4 regions of the Pseudonocardia sp. Ae331_Ps2 genome follow, and region 1 is predicted to be linked to each of the others. Evidence: riboswitches for the same ligand, from Rfam matches in the RefSeq annotation. Region 1 holds a riboswitch; each other region holds the start of a gene.
What was found. A riboswitch is a leader RNA that binds a small molecule or an ion and turns the genes downstream of it on or off. The one in region 1 is predicted to bind S-adenosylmethionine.
Positions count from the first base shown of each region.

Region 1 (4,190 bases):
TGTACTCGGCTTTCGCTCATGCGTGGGGCTTCGGGCACTTCGGGTGCTCAGGGCACTCGGGGCTCGGGGCACTGGGACCCATCGTCCCATGTCGGGCCGGGCGGCCGCCGTGGTGGCACCGCAGGTCGTCACACGCTGTTCACGCCGGGCGTCCCCGCGTTGCCCCGACGCGGCCGATCGCGCACGATCGAACGGCCAGGAGCCCAGTCCCCAACCCGGAGGAGTCACCGTGTCGGTCACCCCCGTCCCCCCGCTCGACCGGCTGAGCGCGGCGCGTGTCGTGCTCGCCCGGAAGAAGAAGCTGGGCCTGACCTGGGACAAGATCGCCGAGGCACTGGGCCGCTCGCTGGAGTGGTCCACCTCGGCCCTGCTCGGGCAGCAGACGCTGACCCGCGAGCAGGCCGAGGCCGCAGGCTCCCTGCTGGACCTGGACGACGACGTCGTCGACGCCCTCACCCTCCCGCCGGAGCGCGGCGCGGCCGCGGTGGACCTCACCGACCCGCTGGTCTACCGCCTCTCGGAGATGGTGCAGGTGTACGGCACGACGATCTCCGAGCTGGTCCGCGAGGAGTTCGGCGACGGCATCGTGTCCGCGATCGACTTCGAGCTGGACCTGCAGCGCGTCGCCGACCCGAAGGGCGACCGGGCCGTGATCACGCTGAACGGGAAGTTCCTGCCCTACCGCGTCTGGTGACCCGGAACAGGGGGCGAGGACGCCGCTGGTAACCTTGTGCGTCGAGCGCTCGGCGTGCTCGCCCGAAACGGCCTGGACCCTCTCTCCAGTGATGCTGTTCGGTGCCGCCGGAGCGGACCCGGACGTACACAAGACCAGCCGACCAGCAGGCAGGAAGACCAGAGGCAGACGTGGCCAACATCAAGTCGCAGATCAAGCGTGTCAAGACCAACGAGAAGCGCCGGCAGCGCAACAAGTCGGTGAAGTCGTCGGTCAAGACCGCGATCCGCCACTTCCGCGAGGCCGCCGACTCCGGCGCCGACAACGTCGTGGAGCTGCAGCGCAAGGCGGCCAAGGCCCTCGACAAGGCGGCCGGCAAGGGCGTCATCCACAAGAACCAGGCAGCGAACCGCAAGTCGGCCCTGGCCAAGCGTCTCAACGACGTCCAGGCCTGAGCCACCCCGGTTCCCCACGACGGCGCCGCCCCATCGGGGTGGCGCCGTCGTCGTGTTTCCGGACCTGTCGTGCCCCCGGGCCGGAGCCCGTGCGCGTGCTGCGGGCGCGGGGCTCAGCGCGGGGTGCGGGCGGACACGACCGCCAGCACGGCCCGCTCCAACGCGTACCCCGCGTCCGCGGCGACGCCCTTGACGTCGGCGTTCACCCGGGCGGTCGCCGCGATGGCGACGGCGAGCTGCTCCGGACGCCACTGCCGGACCGTCTGTTGGGCCTTACGGATCTTCCACGGAGGCATGCCCAGCTCACCGGCCAGCCGGTTCGGGTCGCCCCGCCCGGCCGAGCCGACCTTGGCCAGGGTGCGCACCGAGTCCGCGAGCGCGTCGGCGATCAGGACGTGCGGGACACCGAGCACCAGCGCCCACCGCAGCGCCTCCATCGCCGCCCGCCGGTCCCCCGCGACCGCCGCGTCGGCCACCGCGAAGCCGGAGGACTCGGCCCGGCCGCGGTGGTAGCGCCGCACCCCGGCCTCGTCCACGGCGCCGCCGGTGTCCGCGACGAGCTGCCCGGCCGCAGCCGCCAGCTCCCGCAGGTCCGACCCGACCGCCTCGACCAGTACCGCGAGCGCACCGGGAGTGATGGTGCCGCCGTGGCGACGCACCTCGTCGCGCACGAAGTCCGACCGCTCGTCGGCGCGGGTGATGCGGTTGCAGGTGACGGTGTGCGCCCCGGCCTTGCGCATCAGGTCCAGGACCGCCTTGCCCTTCGCCCCCCCGGCGTGCTGGACCACCAGCACGATCCCGTCGGCCGGGTCCTTCACGTAGTCGGCGAGGGCGGCGGTCATGTCCTTGTTCGCATCCTGGCCATGAGTGAGCACGATCACCCTGCCCTCCGCGAAGAGCGAGGGGCTGAGGTGCCCGGCGAGCTCGCCGGGTGCCACCTCGGAGGTGCGGAAGCGGCGCAGCTCGGTCTCCGGATCGCGCTGCCGGGCGCGCCGGACCAGGTCGGACACCGCCCGCTCGGCCAGGAACTCCTCGTCCCCGACGACCAGCTGCAGCGGGCCCGGTTCGCTCGTGCTGCTCACACCCCCATGGTGGCCCACACCCCCGACAACGGGTGAGCCGCGTCCCGGCACGACGACCTCGTCTGGCGGTGCGGTGCCCCGTTCGCGTACCGTCGTCGTCGATTCCGGCGCTCGGCGTCCGGAGCACCACAACCGCATATGGCTCATCCAGAGGGGCAGAGGGAACGGCCCGTTGAAGCCCCGGCAACCGGCGTCGCACGACGATCCGCCCAGACCTGCGCCTTCCGCGCGGCGAGGACGTCGACGAACACGGTGCCAATTCCGGCCCGCCACCTCCGGCGGGACAGATGAGGAGATCTCGTGACTCTCACTGCTGCGCCCGAAACCACCTCTGCCTACGACCTGGGCTCCGCGCGCGCTCTCGCGTGCCGCGAGTGCCGCCACGAGACCCCGCTCGCCGCGGAGTTCGCGTGTCCGCGCTGTTTCGGCCCCCTCGAGGTGGCCTACGACTTCCCGACGGTCACCCGCGCCTCCATCGAGGCCGGCCCGAAGTCGATCTGGCGCTACAAGGACCTGCTGCCGGTCCCCTCGACCGTCGAGCAGCACGCGAACACCGAGCCCGGCCTGACCCGGCTGATCGAGGCCGACAACCTGGCCCGCGCGCTTGGCGTCCGCAAGATCTGGATCAAGGACGACACGGGCAACCCGACGCACTCGTTCAAGGACCGCGTCGTCGCCGTCGCGCTCGCCGCCGCCCGTGAGCTCGGCTTCTCGGTGCTGTGCTGCCCCTCCACGGGCAACCTCGCCAACGCCGTGGCCGCCGCGGCCGCCCGCGCCGGCTGGGACTCGGTCGTGCTGGTCCCGTCCTCCCTGGAGCAGGCGAAGATCGTCACCACCGCGGTCTACGGCGGCACCCTGCTCGCCGTCGACGGCAACTACGACGACGTCAACCGGCTCGCCACCGAGCTGGCCGCCGAGCACGAGGACTGGGCGTTCGTGAACGTCAACGTCCGCCCGTACTACGCCGAGGGCTCGAAGACCCTGGGCTACGAGGTCGCCGAGCAGCTCGGCTGGCGGCTCCCGCAGCAGGTGGTCGTCCCGGTCGCATCCGGCTCCCAGCTCACCAAGATCGACAAGGGGTTCACCGAGCTCGGCACCCTGGGTCTGGTCGAGCCCACCCCGTACACCGTGTTCGGTGCCCAGGCCACCGGCTGCTCGCCGGTCGCGCGGGCCTTCGAGGCCGGTCACGACGTGATCCAGCCGCAGAAGCCGGACACCATCGCGCGCTCGCTGGCGATCGGCAACCCGGCCGACGGTCCGTACGTCCTCGACTCGGTGCGCCGCACCGGCGGCTCGGTCGGGCACGTGTCCGACGAGGAGGTCGTCGCCGGCATCCGGCTCCTGGCCCGCACCGAGGGCGTGTTCGCCGAGACCGCGGGCGGGGTCACCATCGCGACCACCAAGAAGCTGCTCGAGGCCGGGGCGCTCGACCCCGACGCCGGGACCGTCCTGATGATCACCGGTGACGGGCTCAAGACCCTCGACGCCGTCTCCGGCGAGGTCGGCCCGACGGCGACCGTGCCGTCGACGTCCTCCGCGGTCCGCGAGGCGCTGGCGAACCGGGGCTGACCGGCCCCGCCGGCCGGGAGCCGGACGGGGGTCGCCACGCGCGACCACCGTCAGCCCGGCCGGGTCGTCGCCGGTCAGGGCCAGGTCACCGGACCGGTCGGTGCGTGCGACGACGACGCCCGCCCCGGCCAGCCGGTCCACCAGCTCCGGGTTGGGGTGCCGGTAGCTGTTGCCGTTGCCGACGCTGATCACCGCCGCACGCGGCGCGACGGCGGTGATCAGGTCCGGGACCACCTTGCGGGACCCGTGGTGGGGCATCTTCAGGACCTCGGCCCGCAGGTCGACCCCGGAGTGGAGCAGGTCGTCCTGGGCCGCCAGTTCGGCGTCGCCGGTCAGCAGGATCGTCGCGGCCGGGGTGGTGGCGCGCAGCAGCAGCGAGATGTCGTTCACCGCCGTCCCGTCGCCGCCGTC
Region 1 covers NZ_MCIM01000001.1:160,391-164,580, forward strand. The annotation lists gene cynS (cyanase) at 230-694, shown strand; gene rpsT (30S ribosomal protein S20) at 865-1,128, shown strand; gene holA (DNA polymerase III subunit delta) at 1,242-2,210, opposite strand; SAM riboswitch class I at 2,351-2,504, shown strand; gene thrC (threonine synthase) at 2,511-3,779, shown strand; partial or broken gene Ae331Ps2_RS34095 (ComEC/Rec2 family competence protein) at 4,023-4,190, opposite strand, start outside.

Region 2 (4,190 bases), 4.5 Mb from region 1:
AGGTACGGGGTGGGCACCGTGTTGTCGACGACGAACGGGAGCCCGGCCTGGTGGGCGACCGCGGCGACCCCGGCGAGGTCCAGGACGTTGCCCAGCGGGTTTCCGATGCTCTCGCCGAACAGGGCCCGGGTCCGCGCGGTGATCGCGGACCGCCACTGGTCGAGGTCGTCGGGATCCTCGACGAAGGTCACCGAGATCCCCAGGTCGGCGAAGGTCGAGGAGAGCAGGGTATGAGTGCCGCCGTAGAGGCTCGCCGCGGCGACCACGTGGTCCCCGGCGCGGGCCAGGTTCAGCAGCGCCAGCGACGTCGCCGCCTGCCCGCTGCTCACCGCCACTGCCGCGGCGCCCCCTTCGAGGGCGGCCAGCCGCTCCTCCACCACCGCGGTCGTCGGGTTGGAGAGCCGGGTGTAGGCGTGGCTCTCCAGGTCCTCGAGCGCGAAGGCGGCCGCGGCGTGCGCGCTGTCGGTGAAGCGATAGGAGGTGGTCTGGTAGATCGGGACCGCCCGGGCGCCCGTGGCGGGGTCGGGGACCGCCCCCGCGTGCAGCTGCCTCGTGGCGAACGACGTCACGCGCGCCTCGCCAGCACGTCCGACCAGTACTTCTCGGCCACCCGCGGGTGCGAGCGCAGCCATCCGACGACCGCGTTCTCCCCGAACTGGGCGTGCAGCGGGTTGTCCGGGTCCTCGCTGACCCCGCGGACCTGCGCCGCCAGCTCGGCGGGCAGCTCCAGGGGCTCGACGACGGCGTCGAGCCGCGGGCCGAGGAAGAAGGGCACCGAGAAGCGGTCCACCCCGACCGGCGGGCTGACCACCCGGTGCCGGGTCGCGGTCAGGTAGCCCTGGGTGGCGATCTCCAGCATCTCGCCGATGTTGACCACGAACGCACCGGGGACCGGGGTGGCGTCGATCCAGCGCCCGTCCGGGCCCTCGACCTGCAGTCCGCCGACCGCGTCCTGCTGCAGCAGCGCGAGGTAGCCGTAGTCCTTGTGGACACCCACGCCCTGGTCCGAGTCCGGTTCCGGGCGCCCGGGGTACCGCACGATCTTGACGTGCAGGGAGGACTCCTCGTCGAACCACGCGTCGAAGTAGCCCTCGTCCTGCCCGAGCGCGGCGGCGAGCGCGCGCAGCACCTCGCGGCTGACCCGCAGCGCCTCCGCCTGCCAGGTCAGCACGGTCTCGCGCAGCTCCGGCAGCGCGGTGGGCCACTGGTTGGGCCCGATCAGCCGGACCCAGTCCGGGTCGCCCGGGCCCTGGGTCACCGGCTCCCGCTCGGGGCCGATGTCGATCTGCTCGCGCCAGTCCGCGGTGCCGCCGGTGTGCTCGGTACCGGTGCGGGTGTAACCGCGGAACTGCGGCGAGTGCACGTTCTCGATCTCCAGCCGCTGCTCGACGGGCAGCGCGAAGAAGCGCCGCGCCAGCGCGTCGATCCCGGCGGTGACCTCGTCCGGGACTCCGTGTCCGGTCACGTAGAAGAAGCCGACCTCCCGCGCCGCGGAGCGCAGCTCGGCGAGCACGGCGGCACGCTCGCCGGGGCCGGCGCGGAAGCGGGAGAGGTCGATCACGGGGAGGGTGTCGGTCATGGCGACCTCACGTGTCGTGTCCCGCCGGTCTGTCGACAGATCGGCAGGACGGGAACGAGTCAGACAGCCGGACGCACCCGCGGGGTCCGCAGCAGAACGGACCGCGCGGCGGCCGGGCGGTGCGCGACCTCGGCGACGACCAGCTCGCCGAGGACGGGCGGGTCGAGGTCGGTCCTCACCGACAGAGCGCGGTCCCCGTCCGGCAGTAGTCCACGTGCCGACGCCGGGACCAGACACCCCGGATCCACTGGCGCACGGCTCCCCCATCGCTTCCGGCGGAAGCACCTGCGCCCGTGGGGACGTGGTTGCTGCGGCGTCGTCGAGCCGGTTCTCTCGGCCGCTCTGGATGGACGACTTCACCCAACCTCCGCGCCGCACCCGATGTCAAGCCGATCCCGCCCACAGACCCGTTCGCTGAACGGCGCAGACGTCCGGACGGCAGGCCAGCCGGCCACGTGCCGACATCCCTCCCAGCCGCTCCGCGAGTGCGGTGAGTTCGCCAGCGGTGCCGCGCGGCGCCCCCGACCACGACGACCCGTCCCACCATCCCGTGTCCTCCGGGGCGTCGAGGTGCCATCCGCGCAGTCACGCTGTCACCCGCGGTGCGCCCGACAAGTTCTCGTGGCTCGTCGCCGTCCCGGCCCGCGAGGTACCCGTGATCCGAGAGCGATACCCGCTGCCGATCTTCGGGTGACTCCGACCGAACAGGAAGCCCGATCACCGGAACAGCTTCACCGAATCGAGGTGAGGCGCGCCGCACATACTCGACGGTTGCCCCAACTACTGCGCGTCGGTTAGCGTCGCGGCGTGACGATTCGACTGCCGCTGACATCGCGCGCACACGTCGATTTCTGTCGCGTCTCCTCCTCGGTCTGTTGATCTTTCCGAGCTGTTCCCGCAGAGCCTGACCGGCCTGCGGCGCGAGCCGCCTTCTCTGGCCGCTGCCTGCTGATACCCCCATCTCGGCCGACACTTCTCGTGACGGTCGCTCACTGAGGTGTTCTCAGTAGCGGGTTGATCATGTCGTGCGGTCGTACTCGGTGTGGAGTAGTACGAGCGCAGCTGCGGTGATCGCGCCGGTGCGCCAGGGACATAGCGTGACTCGCCGCAACGCGGCGAAGGTGGTCTTGAGCAGGGCGTTTCCGCGTTCGGCCAGAGCACGAAGGGCTGAGTGCAGGGTGTTGACGGTGCGCTGGTTGACCGTCTGCCCGCGGCCGGGGACGGGTTTGATGGGCACGGTGAGCCGGTCGGCTTCGCCTTCGTAGCCGAGGTCGCCCAGCGCGGCGTGGGTGTCGTCGGTGAACGCGGCCAGGCCCTCGAGCAGCCCGGGGTGGGTACGGGCGCAGCGGGTGTCGTGCTCGCGGCCCGGCCGCACGTCGCTGGTCCATAGCGGCCATCCATCAGGTGCGGTGAGGACCTGGATGTTCCCGCCGTGGCGGCGGTGCTTGCCCGACCACCACAGGTCGACCCCGGGGGTGAGGCCGAGCGCGCGGCACCGGTCGGTGGCGATCAGGGTGCCGTCGAGATTCACGTGGGTGTGCCCGGCTGTGCGGGCGGCGAGCAGGGCTCCGTGCAGGCCGGGTGCGGCCGCGGCGAGGACGTCGATGCCTTCGTGCAGGTAACGGTAGGCCGTTGCAGTGCTGATCGCGTTGTCACCGGCCAAACATCGGACCCGGGTAGCATCACAGAACCAGCGGATCACCAGCACTGCCTGGGCGAACGGGGTCAACGCCCGCCGCCGGGTGCCACGTCGACGGCGTTGAAGGACCAGGAGCCGCGCCAGATAGGCCACGGTGCGCTCCCCGATCGGGAGGACAGCGGTGTAGGTGACAGGATCAGACATGCAGGACCTCGGTGACGGTGTCGATCTGTGCTGGACCGAACCGATCTACCGGGGTCCTGCCCCGTTCCCGCTCATCTCACCACCCTCGGCGTGTCGCCACGACCTGCCACCCCGCTACTGAGAACACCTCAGTGCGCCGCGGCGTCCCAGCTGCGGCCGGACCCGACCGACACCTCCAGCGGCACCGACAGGTCCGCCGCGGCCGCCATCTCCCGACGAACGAGTGCCTCCAGGGCCTCGCGCTCACCCTCGGCGACCTCGAGGACCAGCTCGTCGTGCACCTGCAGCAGCATCCGGCTGCGCAGCCCCTCGGCCTGCAACGCCCGGTACACCCCGAGCATCGCGACCTTGATGATGTCCGCGGCGCTGCCCTGGATCGGGGCGTTGAGCGCCATCCGCTCGGCCATCTCCCGGCGCTGACGGTTGTCGCTGGTGAGGTCGGGCAGGTAGCGCCGCCGCCCGAGGATGGTGGCGGTGTAGCCGTCCTTGCGGGCCTGGTCGACGACTCCCGCGAGGTAGTCGCGCACTCCGCCGAACCCGGCGAAGTAGTCGTCCATCAGCCCCTTCGCCTCCTCGGTGGAGATCCGCAGCTGCCCGGACAGGCCGTAGGCCGACAGCCCGTAGGCCAGGCCGTAGTTCATCGCCTTGATCTTGGCGCGCTGCTCGGGCGTCACCTCGGTGGCCGCGACGCCGAAGACCCGGGCGGCGGTCTCGGCGTGGAAGTCGTGCTGTGAGCGGAAGGCCTCGATCAGCGCGGCGTCCTCGGAC
Region 2 covers NZ_MCIM01000001.1:4,680,511-4,684,700, reverse strand. The annotation lists gene Ae331Ps2_RS22115 (O-acetylhomoserine aminocarboxypropyltransferase/cysteine synthase family protein) at 1-569, opposite strand, end outside; gene Ae331Ps2_RS22110 (isopenicillin N synthase family oxygenase) at 566-1,579, opposite strand; SAM riboswitch class I at 1,840-1,932, opposite strand; gene Ae331Ps2_RS34355 (putative leader peptide) at 2,387-2,458, shown strand; gene Ae331Ps2_RS22105 (transposase family protein) at 2,598-3,422, opposite strand; gene polA (DNA polymerase I) at 3,551-4,190, opposite strand, start outside.
Region 2: it holds a riboswitch for S-adenosylmethionine, as region 1 does, so the genes downstream of both, Ae331Ps2_RS22110 (isopenicillin N synthase family oxygenase) here and thrC (threonine synthase) in region 1, are expected to answer to the same signal.

Region 3 (4,190 bases), 3.8 Mb from region 1:
CGCCCAGTGCTCGAACGACTCCCAGGCGATGTGGCTGCCCGAGGCCGGGTCGCTCCAGACGGTGTCGTGGTTGACGCCCGGGAAGTAGGCGCCGAGCACGATCTGCTTCCTGTTGCTCATGCGGTGGCTCCGGAGAAGGTCGGGACGACGGCGGACACGGCCCCGGCGGCGTAGCGGCTGGCGGGCCTGGGCAGCCCGAAGCGCTCGCGCAGGGTGGTCTCGCCGTAGGCGGTGCGGAACGCGCCGCGGGACTGCAGCTCGGGGACCAGGCCGTCGACGACGGCGTCGAGGTCGGTCGGCAGGACGGCCGGGCGCAGCCGGTAACCGTCGAGCCCGGCGCGGCGCCAGGACAGCAGGGTGTCGGCGAGCCCGGCGGGGGTGGTGGCGAGGATCGCGGCGTCGGAGGAGAGCGGGTCGAGTGCGTCGAGCCGGGCGAGCCGCTCGCGGGCGGCGCGCTGGGTGTCGGCGAGCACCACGACCACGTCGCCGAGGATGCGCAGCGGCGGTGCGGTGCGGCCCGCCGCGGCCTCGGCGGAGCGGACCTGGGCGACGATGCGGGCGGCGTCGTCGGCGTCGTGCGGGGTGGTGGCCACGACGTCGCCGACCCGGGCGGCGAGCAACGCCGGCTCGTAGCCGTGGGCCAGTGACAGGACCAGCGGCTGGCCCTGCGGCGGACGCGGCACGATCGAGGGGCCGGCGACGCCGAAGTGCTCCCCGGCGAAGTCGACCCGGTGCAGCTTGTCGCGGTCGACGAAGCGCCCGGTGAGCGCGTCGCGGATCTCGGCGTCGTCCTCCCAGGAGTCCCACAGCCGGCGCACGACCTCGACGACGTCGGCGGCCTCCCCGAACAGCTCGGCGACCAGCGCGCGGCCGGCCGGGGTGTCGAGGTCGGCGCGGCGCAGCCCGGGGACGGTGCGGCGCCCGAAGTGGGCGGCCTCGTCGGCGCGGACCGAGGTCTGCACCCGCCAGCCGGCACGGCCGTGGCTGTCGTGGTCGAGGGTGGCCAGCGCGGACGCGACGTGGAACGGCTCGGTGTGGGTGGTGGTGACGGTCGGGACCAGCCCGATCCGCGACGTCAGCGGGGCGAGGAAGGCGGCGACCAGCGAGGCGTCGAGGCGTCCCTGGACCCGGTCGGTGCGGCGCTGTGCCCCGTGGAGGTGGTCCCCGGACTGCAGGCCGAACCCGTCCTCGATCGTGAGCAGGTCGAGCAGCCCGCGCTCGGCGGTGCGGGCGAGGTCGGCCCAGTAGCGCGCGGTGAACAGCTCGCCGGGCCGGGCGCCGGGCTCGCGCCAGGCGGCGGGGTGCCAGCCGGCGCCGTCGAGCGCGACGGCCAGGTGCAGCGGCCGGCCTGAGGTGTCCGTTGTGGACATGAGGGCATCGCTTCCTCGTCGCACGGGGCGCGACGGAACGGGTGGGACGTCACGGGGGGGCGGACGCCACCGCCGACGGGGCGCCGGCGGGCGACGCGCAGCGCGGGACGGGGCGGTGTCAGGCCCGACAGGTCGCGCCGGCCACCCGCATCAGGTCGACGTGGCGCCGGTACCGAGGGTGGTGCGCGCCGCGCACCTGCTCCGCGATCGACCGCATGATCTCCTCCATCGAACCCGGCTGGAGCACCCGCACCCGCTGCTGCGGGGGGTTGCTGCGGCGTCGTCGAGCCGGGTCTCTCGGCCGCTCCGGATGGTGTGCACCCCGACTGTAGGGAGCCCGTGCCCGATGGTGTCAACCCGCGGAGCCGGCCCAGTGATGCCCGCCGCACCGAAGCTCCCGACCGGCGGAATCGGGACGCCTAACCGGCTCGACCTGTCCGGACAAGCCGGTCGCTTTCCTGGGGGGTGGACACCAGGTTGTCCGGAGAGGTGACCACGACGCACCCTGGTCGGGTGACGACGAGCCGACGGAGGCCCTCGCGCCCCCACCGGTTCGCAGGGGGTGCGACCGAGCCCTCCCCCCACCAGCCGGCCCGAGCCGCACGGCGCGCGGTGCCAGTGCGTCCGACCGGCCTCGAGCCGTTCTGGCCGAGCCGGCGCGCCCCCGCCTACAGCGAGCTCTGTCGCTGACCGAGCCGTACCGGTCCCCGCTCTTCCGCGGACGGTAACGCTCTTCCGCGGACGGTAACGCCACACGTCCGGCGTCCGACGCATCCGCCGGAACAGGGATCGCCCGCCGGACACCGGTCCGGCCCGCCACCCGTCCCGCATCCCGGCACGCCGTCCCGGCCGGCCGGACCCGGCGCGCCGTGGTCGTCCCGACCGCCCGCCGCCCACCACGGAAGGACCCCGTCCCGCGATGTCCCCGCACGTCCTGCGCCCCGGCTCCCGGGTGCGCACCGCCGCCGTCCTGCTCGCGCTGCTGACCGCGCTCGGACTCATGGCCGGCTGCTCCCGCGCCGCCGAGAGCACCACCGCCGCAGGTGCCACCTCCCCCGCCGCCGAGGTCCGCGTCGGCTACTTCCCGAACATCACCCACGCCCCCGCGCTGGTCGGGGTGAAGCAGGGCCTGTTCGCCAAGGAGCTGGGCAGCACGAAGCTCACCACCCAGACCTTCAACGCCGGCCCGGACCAGGTCAACGCCCTGCTCGGCGGCTCGATCGACGTCGCGTTCATCGGCTCCGGCCCGGCGATCAACGCCTTCACCAAGTCGAACGGCGAGGCGGTGCGTCTGGTCGCCGGCTCCACCTCGGCCGGGGCCCAGCTGGTGACCAGCCCGGACATCACCTCGCCCGAGCAGCTCAAGGGCAAGATCATCGCGACGCCGCAGCTGGGCAACACCCAGGACATCGCCTTCAAGACCTGGCTCAAGGAGAACAACCTCCCGATCGGGGACGGCCCGGACGCGGTGACCGTCCAGAACATCGACAACCCGCAGACCCTCGACCTGTTCAAGCAGGGCAAGCTCGCCGGCGGGTGGCTGCCCGAGCCGTGGAGCTCGCGCCTGGTCGACGCCGGCGCGAAGGTGCTGGTCGACGAGAAGGCCCTGTGGCCGGACGGGAAGTTCCCGACCACCGTCGTCATCGCCCGGACCGAGTTCCTGCAGCAGCACCCCCAGACCGTCGAGGCGATCCTGCGCGGCGAGCAGGCCGCCATCTCCTTCATCCGCAGCGACCCGGCGCAGGCCAAGACCGTGTCCAACGCCGCGATCGGCGAGATCACCGGCAAGCCCCTGGCCGCGAACATCCTCGACCGCGCCTTCACCGAGCTGTCCTTCGACACCGACCCGCTCGCCTCGACCTTCCCGCAGCTGGCGAAGGACTCCGTCACCGCCGGCATCGCGCAGAGCGAGGCGAACCTGACCGGTTTCCTCGACCCGACCGCGATCGACGCGGTCCGCACCAGCTCCGGGGAGGCCGCCGTGGACCCGGCCGGTCTCGCCGCCGCGAACTGACCATCCCGACCGACGAGGGGAACCACCGATGACCGTCGACCTCACCACCCGGCGCCCCCCGGCCCGCGACACGGCCGTGGAGCTGTCGGGGGTCGCCAAGACCTTCGGCACCGGCCCCGGGGCGGTGACCGCGCTCAACGGGATCGACCTGCGGGTCGGCGACGGCGAGTTCGTCTGCGTGCTCGGTGCCTCCGGCTGCGGCAAGTCGACGCTGCTCAACCTGCTCGCCGGGCTCGACGAGCCGACCGCGGGCGAGGTCGCGGTGGGGTCCGCCCGACCGTCGTTCATGTTCCAGGAGGCCGCGCTCATGCCGTGGCTGACCGCGCTGCGCAACGTCGAGCTGCCGCTCAAGCTCGCCGGGCACGGCCGGGCGGCCCGGCGTGAGCGGGCCGAGGAGCTGCTCACCCTGGTCCGGCTGGAGGGCGTGGGCGGGAAGCGGCCGCACGAGCTGTCCGGTGGCATGCGCCAGCGCGTGTCGCTGGCCCGGGCGCTCGCCGCCGCGACCGGACTCGGCGACGAGCCCGGCACCGGCGGGCTGCTGCTGATGGACGAGCCGTTCGCCGCACTCGACGCGATCACCCGAGACGTGCTGCAGGGCGAGCTCCTGCGGGTCTGGCGGGCCACCGGCACGACGATCGTGTTCGTCACCCACGACGTGCGCGAGGCGGTCCGGCTGGCCGAGCGGGTCGTGCTGCTGTCCTCGCGTCCCGGCACCGTGGTCCGCGAATGGTCGGTGCCCGCCGACGGACACGACGCCGAGGCCCAGGCCGAGCTGCACGACGACATCACCGGACGACTGCGGCAGG
Region 3 covers NZ_MCIM01000001.1:3,970,911-3,975,100, reverse strand. The annotation lists gene Ae331Ps2_RS19055 (NtaA/DmoA family FMN-dependent monooxygenase) at 1-120, opposite strand, end outside; gene Ae331Ps2_RS19050 (LLM class flavin-dependent oxidoreductase) at 117-1,370, opposite strand; gene Ae331Ps2_RS34315 (putative leader peptide) at 1,489-1,587, opposite strand; SAM riboswitch class I at 1,593-1,687, opposite strand; gene Ae331Ps2_RS19045 (ABC transporter substrate-binding protein) at 2,290-3,384, shown strand; gene Ae331Ps2_RS19040 (ABC transporter ATP-binding protein) at 3,413-4,190, shown strand, end outside.
Region 3: it holds a riboswitch for S-adenosylmethionine, as region 1 does, so the genes downstream of both, Ae331Ps2_RS34315 (putative leader peptide) here and thrC (threonine synthase) in region 1, are expected to answer to the same signal.

Region 4 (4,190 bases), 3.8 Mb from region 1:
GGTGCGGGACGTCATCGTCCCGTCGGCGCTGCCGGAGACCTTCACCGGCATCCGGCTGGCCGTCGGCATCGCCTATTCCTCGGTCGTCGCGGCCGAGCTGTTCAACGGCATCCCCGGCATCGGCGGGATGGTCAAGGACGCCAGCAACTACAACAACACCCCGGTCGTGCTCGTCGGCATCTTCGCGATCGGCATCTCCGGCCTGGTGATCGACGCGCTGCTGCGCGCCGTCGAGCGCCGCACCGTTCCGTGGAGGGGACGAGCATGACCATCCGCACCCGACTGACCGCACTGCTCGTGGGCCTGCTGGCTGTCGGCGTCCTCGCCGGCTGCGCCGTCGGCCCTGCCGGGCAGGACTCCGGCAAGCCGACCATCCGCATCGCCTACCAGAGCTTCCCCAGCGGCGACCTGGTCGCCAAGCACAACCGCTGGCTGGAGGACGCCCTGCCCGACTGGAACGTGCAGTGGACCAAGTTCGACTCCGGCGCGGACATCAACACCGCGTTCGTCGCCGGTGAGCTGGACTTCGGTGCGATCGGGTCCAGCCCGGTCGCCCGCGGGCTCTCCGCGCCGCTGAACATCCCGTACCAGGTCGCGTTCGTGCTCGACGTCGCCGGCGACAACGAGGCGCTCGTCGCCCGCAACGCCACCGGGATCACCGACGTCGCGGGGCTGCGCGGCAAGCGGGTCGCCACCGCGTTCGCGTCCACCTCGCACTACAGCCTGCTCGCCGCCCTCGACCGTGCCGGTCTGAAGCCCACCGACGTGCAGCTGATCGACCTGCAGCCGCAGGCCGCGCTGGCTGCCTGGGAGCGCGGCGACGTCGACGCCGTCTACACCTGGCTGCCGACCCTCGACGAGCTCCGCAAGACCGGGAAGACCCTGGTCACCAGCCGCGAGCTGGCCACGGCCGGCAAGCCGACCCTCGACCTGGGGGTGGTCTCCACCCCGTTCGCCGAGCAGCACCCCGAGGTCGTCGACACCTGGCGCAAGGTCGAGGCCCGCGCCCTGGAGACCGTGCGCAACGACCCGCAGGCCGCCGCGCAGGCCGTCGCCGCCGAGATCGGCACGACCCCCGAGAACGCCGCGTCCCAGCTGAAGCAGGGCGTGTTCCTGTCCCCGCAGGAGCTGGCCTCCGCCGAGTGGCTCGGCACCGACGGCGCCCCGGGCAACCTCGCCCAGAACCTGCAGAGCGCCGCCCAGTTCCTCGCCGCGCAGAAGCAGATCCCCACGGCGCCGGACCTCGCGACCTTCCAGAAGGCGATCTACACGAAGGGTCTCCCGGATGTCCTCGCCGCAGGCTGACACCGACGCCGACACCGACACTGATACGGACCCCGACACCGGGGCCGCGGCGGGGGAGGGAGTGCCGGCGATCGCCGCGTCCGGGCTCGGGCACTCCTACCCGGGCCGCCGGGACCGGGTCCACGCGCTCGGACCGCTCGACCTGACCGTCGAGCGCGGCGAGTTCCTGGTGCTGGTCGGGGCCTCGGGCTGCGGCAAGTCGACTCTGCTCCGGCTGGTCGCCGGGTTCGAGCGGCCCACCGACGGGACGCTGACCGTCGCCGGCCGGGCACCCGAGCCGGGTGTCGGCGCCGGCGTGGTGTTCCAGCAGCCGCGGCTGTTCCCGTGGCGCAGCGTCGGCGGCAACGTCGACCTCGCCCTGAAGTACGCGGGGGTGAACCCGTCCGACCGTCCCGTGGCCCGCGAGGGGCTGCTGGAGCGGGTCGGGCTCACCGGTGTCGCGGACCGGCGGATCTGGGAGATCTCCGGCGGCCAGCAGCAGCGGGTCGCGATCGCCAGGGCGCTGGCCGCCGACCGGGACCTGCTGCTGCTCGACGAGCCCTTCGGCGCGCTCGACGCGCTCACCCGCGAACGCCTGCAGGACGACGTGCGCCGGGTCAGCCACGAGACCGGCCGGACCAGCGTGTTCGTCACCCACTCCGCCGACGAGGCGGTGTTCCTCGGCTCCCGGGTCGTGGTGCTCACCGCCCGCCCCGGACGGATCGCGCTGGACCTGCGGATCGACCTGCCGCGCTCCGGTGTGGACGCCGAGGCGCTGCGCGGCTCGCCGGAGTTCGCCGAGCTGCGGGCCCGGGTCGGGGCGGCGGTGAAGGAGGCCGCCGCGACCTGAGCACCCCGCTCCGCGGCGCGGGTGGGTCGTCCGGCGATCCGCCCGCGCCGACGGGGTGCGCCACTGCGCCCGGGCACCGTGCCGTCCCACTGTGATGCCACGACCGATCTCCCGGTCCGCGCTTGACACCGGATCGGTGCGTCGGCTGCAGTGGTGAGGTCCATCCAGAGCGGTCGAGAGTCCCGGCTCGTCGACGCCGCAGCAACCCGCCCCGTTCCGGGCAGGGTGCTACCGCCGGGTCCGATGGGAGACCCCGATGCCCCACCGCCCCGCGAGGCACCGGCCCGACGCCGGGCAGCGGGCCCGGATCCGGCTGCGCTGGGTCCGTCGCCGGCACGTCGACCTGTGCCGCACCGGCGCCGCGCTCTGTCGCTGACCTCTCCACCCGTGCCCCGCACCGGACCGCCCGCCACCGCGGCCGGCCGGTCCCCGCCTGCCCGAGGGCAGCGCTCGCACCGAGAGGTCCCCACCGTGACCGCGCTCCACCCCGCCCCGCCCACCACCTCCGCCCGCCCGGAGGTCCGCTGGGTCGCCTACACCGACCCGCTCGTCCGCCCGATGCTGGTCGAGCTCGACCAGGAGTACGGCGTCCGCTACGGCCACACCCTCGGCGACCTCGACGCCGAGACCCTCCGCGAGGCGAGCCGGTTCGCCCCACCGTCCGGCGGGGTGGTCCTGCTGCTCGACGGCGGTACCCCCGTCGCGGGGGGCGCCTTCCGCCGGTGGGACTCCGACACCGCCGAGCTCAAGCGGATCTGGACCGGCTCGGCGTACCGCCGCCGCGGCCTGGCCCGCCGGGTGCTCACCGAGCTGGAGGACACGATCGCCGCCCGCGGCTACCGGCGCATCTACCTGACGACCGGTCCGCGCCAGCCCGAGGCCCGCCACCTCTACCTCGCCGCGGGCTACACGCCGCTCTACGACCGGACCCTGCACCCGGAGACGGTCGGGCCGCACCCGTTCGAGAAGTACCTGACCGGGGGCTTCGCGTGAGCAGCCGCACCGAGGCCCGGGCCGCCCCGGGCGCCGTCCCGCCCACCGGGGACGACGACGCCGGCCTGCGGGTCGTCCCGGCCCGGCACCCGTGGCGGTGGGCGGGGACCGCGGTGGTGGCGGTCCTGGCCGCGATGGCGGTCAACGCGCTGGTCACCAACCCGGCCTGGGACTGGCCGACCGTCGGCCGCTATCTGTTCGCCCCGTCCATCGTGAACGCGGTGCTGCTGACGCTGCAGCTCACGGTGCTCGGCATCGTCGTCGGGTTCGTGCTCGGCACGGTGCTCGCGGTGATGCGGCTCTCGCCCAACCCGCTGCTGCGCTCGGTCAGCTGGACCTACATCTGGATCTTCCGGTCCGTGCCGCTGATCCTGCAGCTGCTGTTCTGGTACAACCTCGCCCTGCTCTACGACCGGCTCTCGATCGGCATCCCGTTCGGTCCGTCGTTCGTCGAGTTCGGCACGATGGAGCTGGTCAGCCCGGTCACCGCCGCGGTGCTGGGGCTCGGCCTGCACCAGGCCGCCTACGCCGCCGAGGTCGTGCGCTCGGGGTTCCTGGGCGTCGACGCCGGCCAGCTGGAGGCCGCCACCGCGCTCGGCATCCCGGCCTGGCGCCGGTTCCGGCGGATCCAGCTGCCGCAGGCGATGCGGATCATCGTCCCGACCGCGGCGAACGAGCTGATCGGCCTGGTCAAGGGCACCTCGGTGGTCTACATCATGGCGCTGTCCGAGCTCTTCTACCAGGTGCAGGTCATCTACACCCGGACCGGACGGGTCATCCCGATGCTGCTGGTCGCCGCCGTCTGGTACCTGGTGCTGACCAGTGCGCTGTCGGTCGGCCAGTTCTACGTCGAGCGGTACTACGCCCGCGGCGCGCAGCGCACGCTGCCACCGACCCCGTTGCAACGCGCGCGGGCCGCGGTGTCCGGACGGCGCCGGCGGGGGGCCACGGCATGACCGCCGCCGGCACTGCCCCGATGGTGGAGCTGCGCGGGGTGCACAAGAGCTTCGGTCCGCTGCCGGTGCTGCGCGGGGTCGACCTGACCGTCGCCCCCGGCGAGGTC
Region 4 covers NZ_MCIM01000001.1:3,924,312-3,928,501, forward strand. The annotation lists gene Ae331Ps2_RS18845 (ABC transporter permease) at 1-268, shown strand, start outside; gene Ae331Ps2_RS18850 (glycine betaine ABC transporter substrate-binding protein) at 265-1,305, shown strand; gene Ae331Ps2_RS18855 (ABC transporter ATP-binding protein) at 1,286-2,134, shown strand; SAM riboswitch class I at 2,292-2,384, shown strand; gene Ae331Ps2_RS31320 (GNAT family N-acetyltransferase) at 2,606-3,127, shown strand; gene Ae331Ps2_RS18865 (amino acid ABC transporter permease) at 3,124-4,083, shown strand; gene Ae331Ps2_RS18870 (amino acid ABC transporter ATP-binding protein) at 4,080-4,190, shown strand, end outside.
Region 4: it holds a riboswitch for S-adenosylmethionine, as region 1 does, so the genes downstream of both, Ae331Ps2_RS31320 (GNAT family N-acetyltransferase) here and thrC (threonine synthase) in region 1, are expected to answer to the same signal.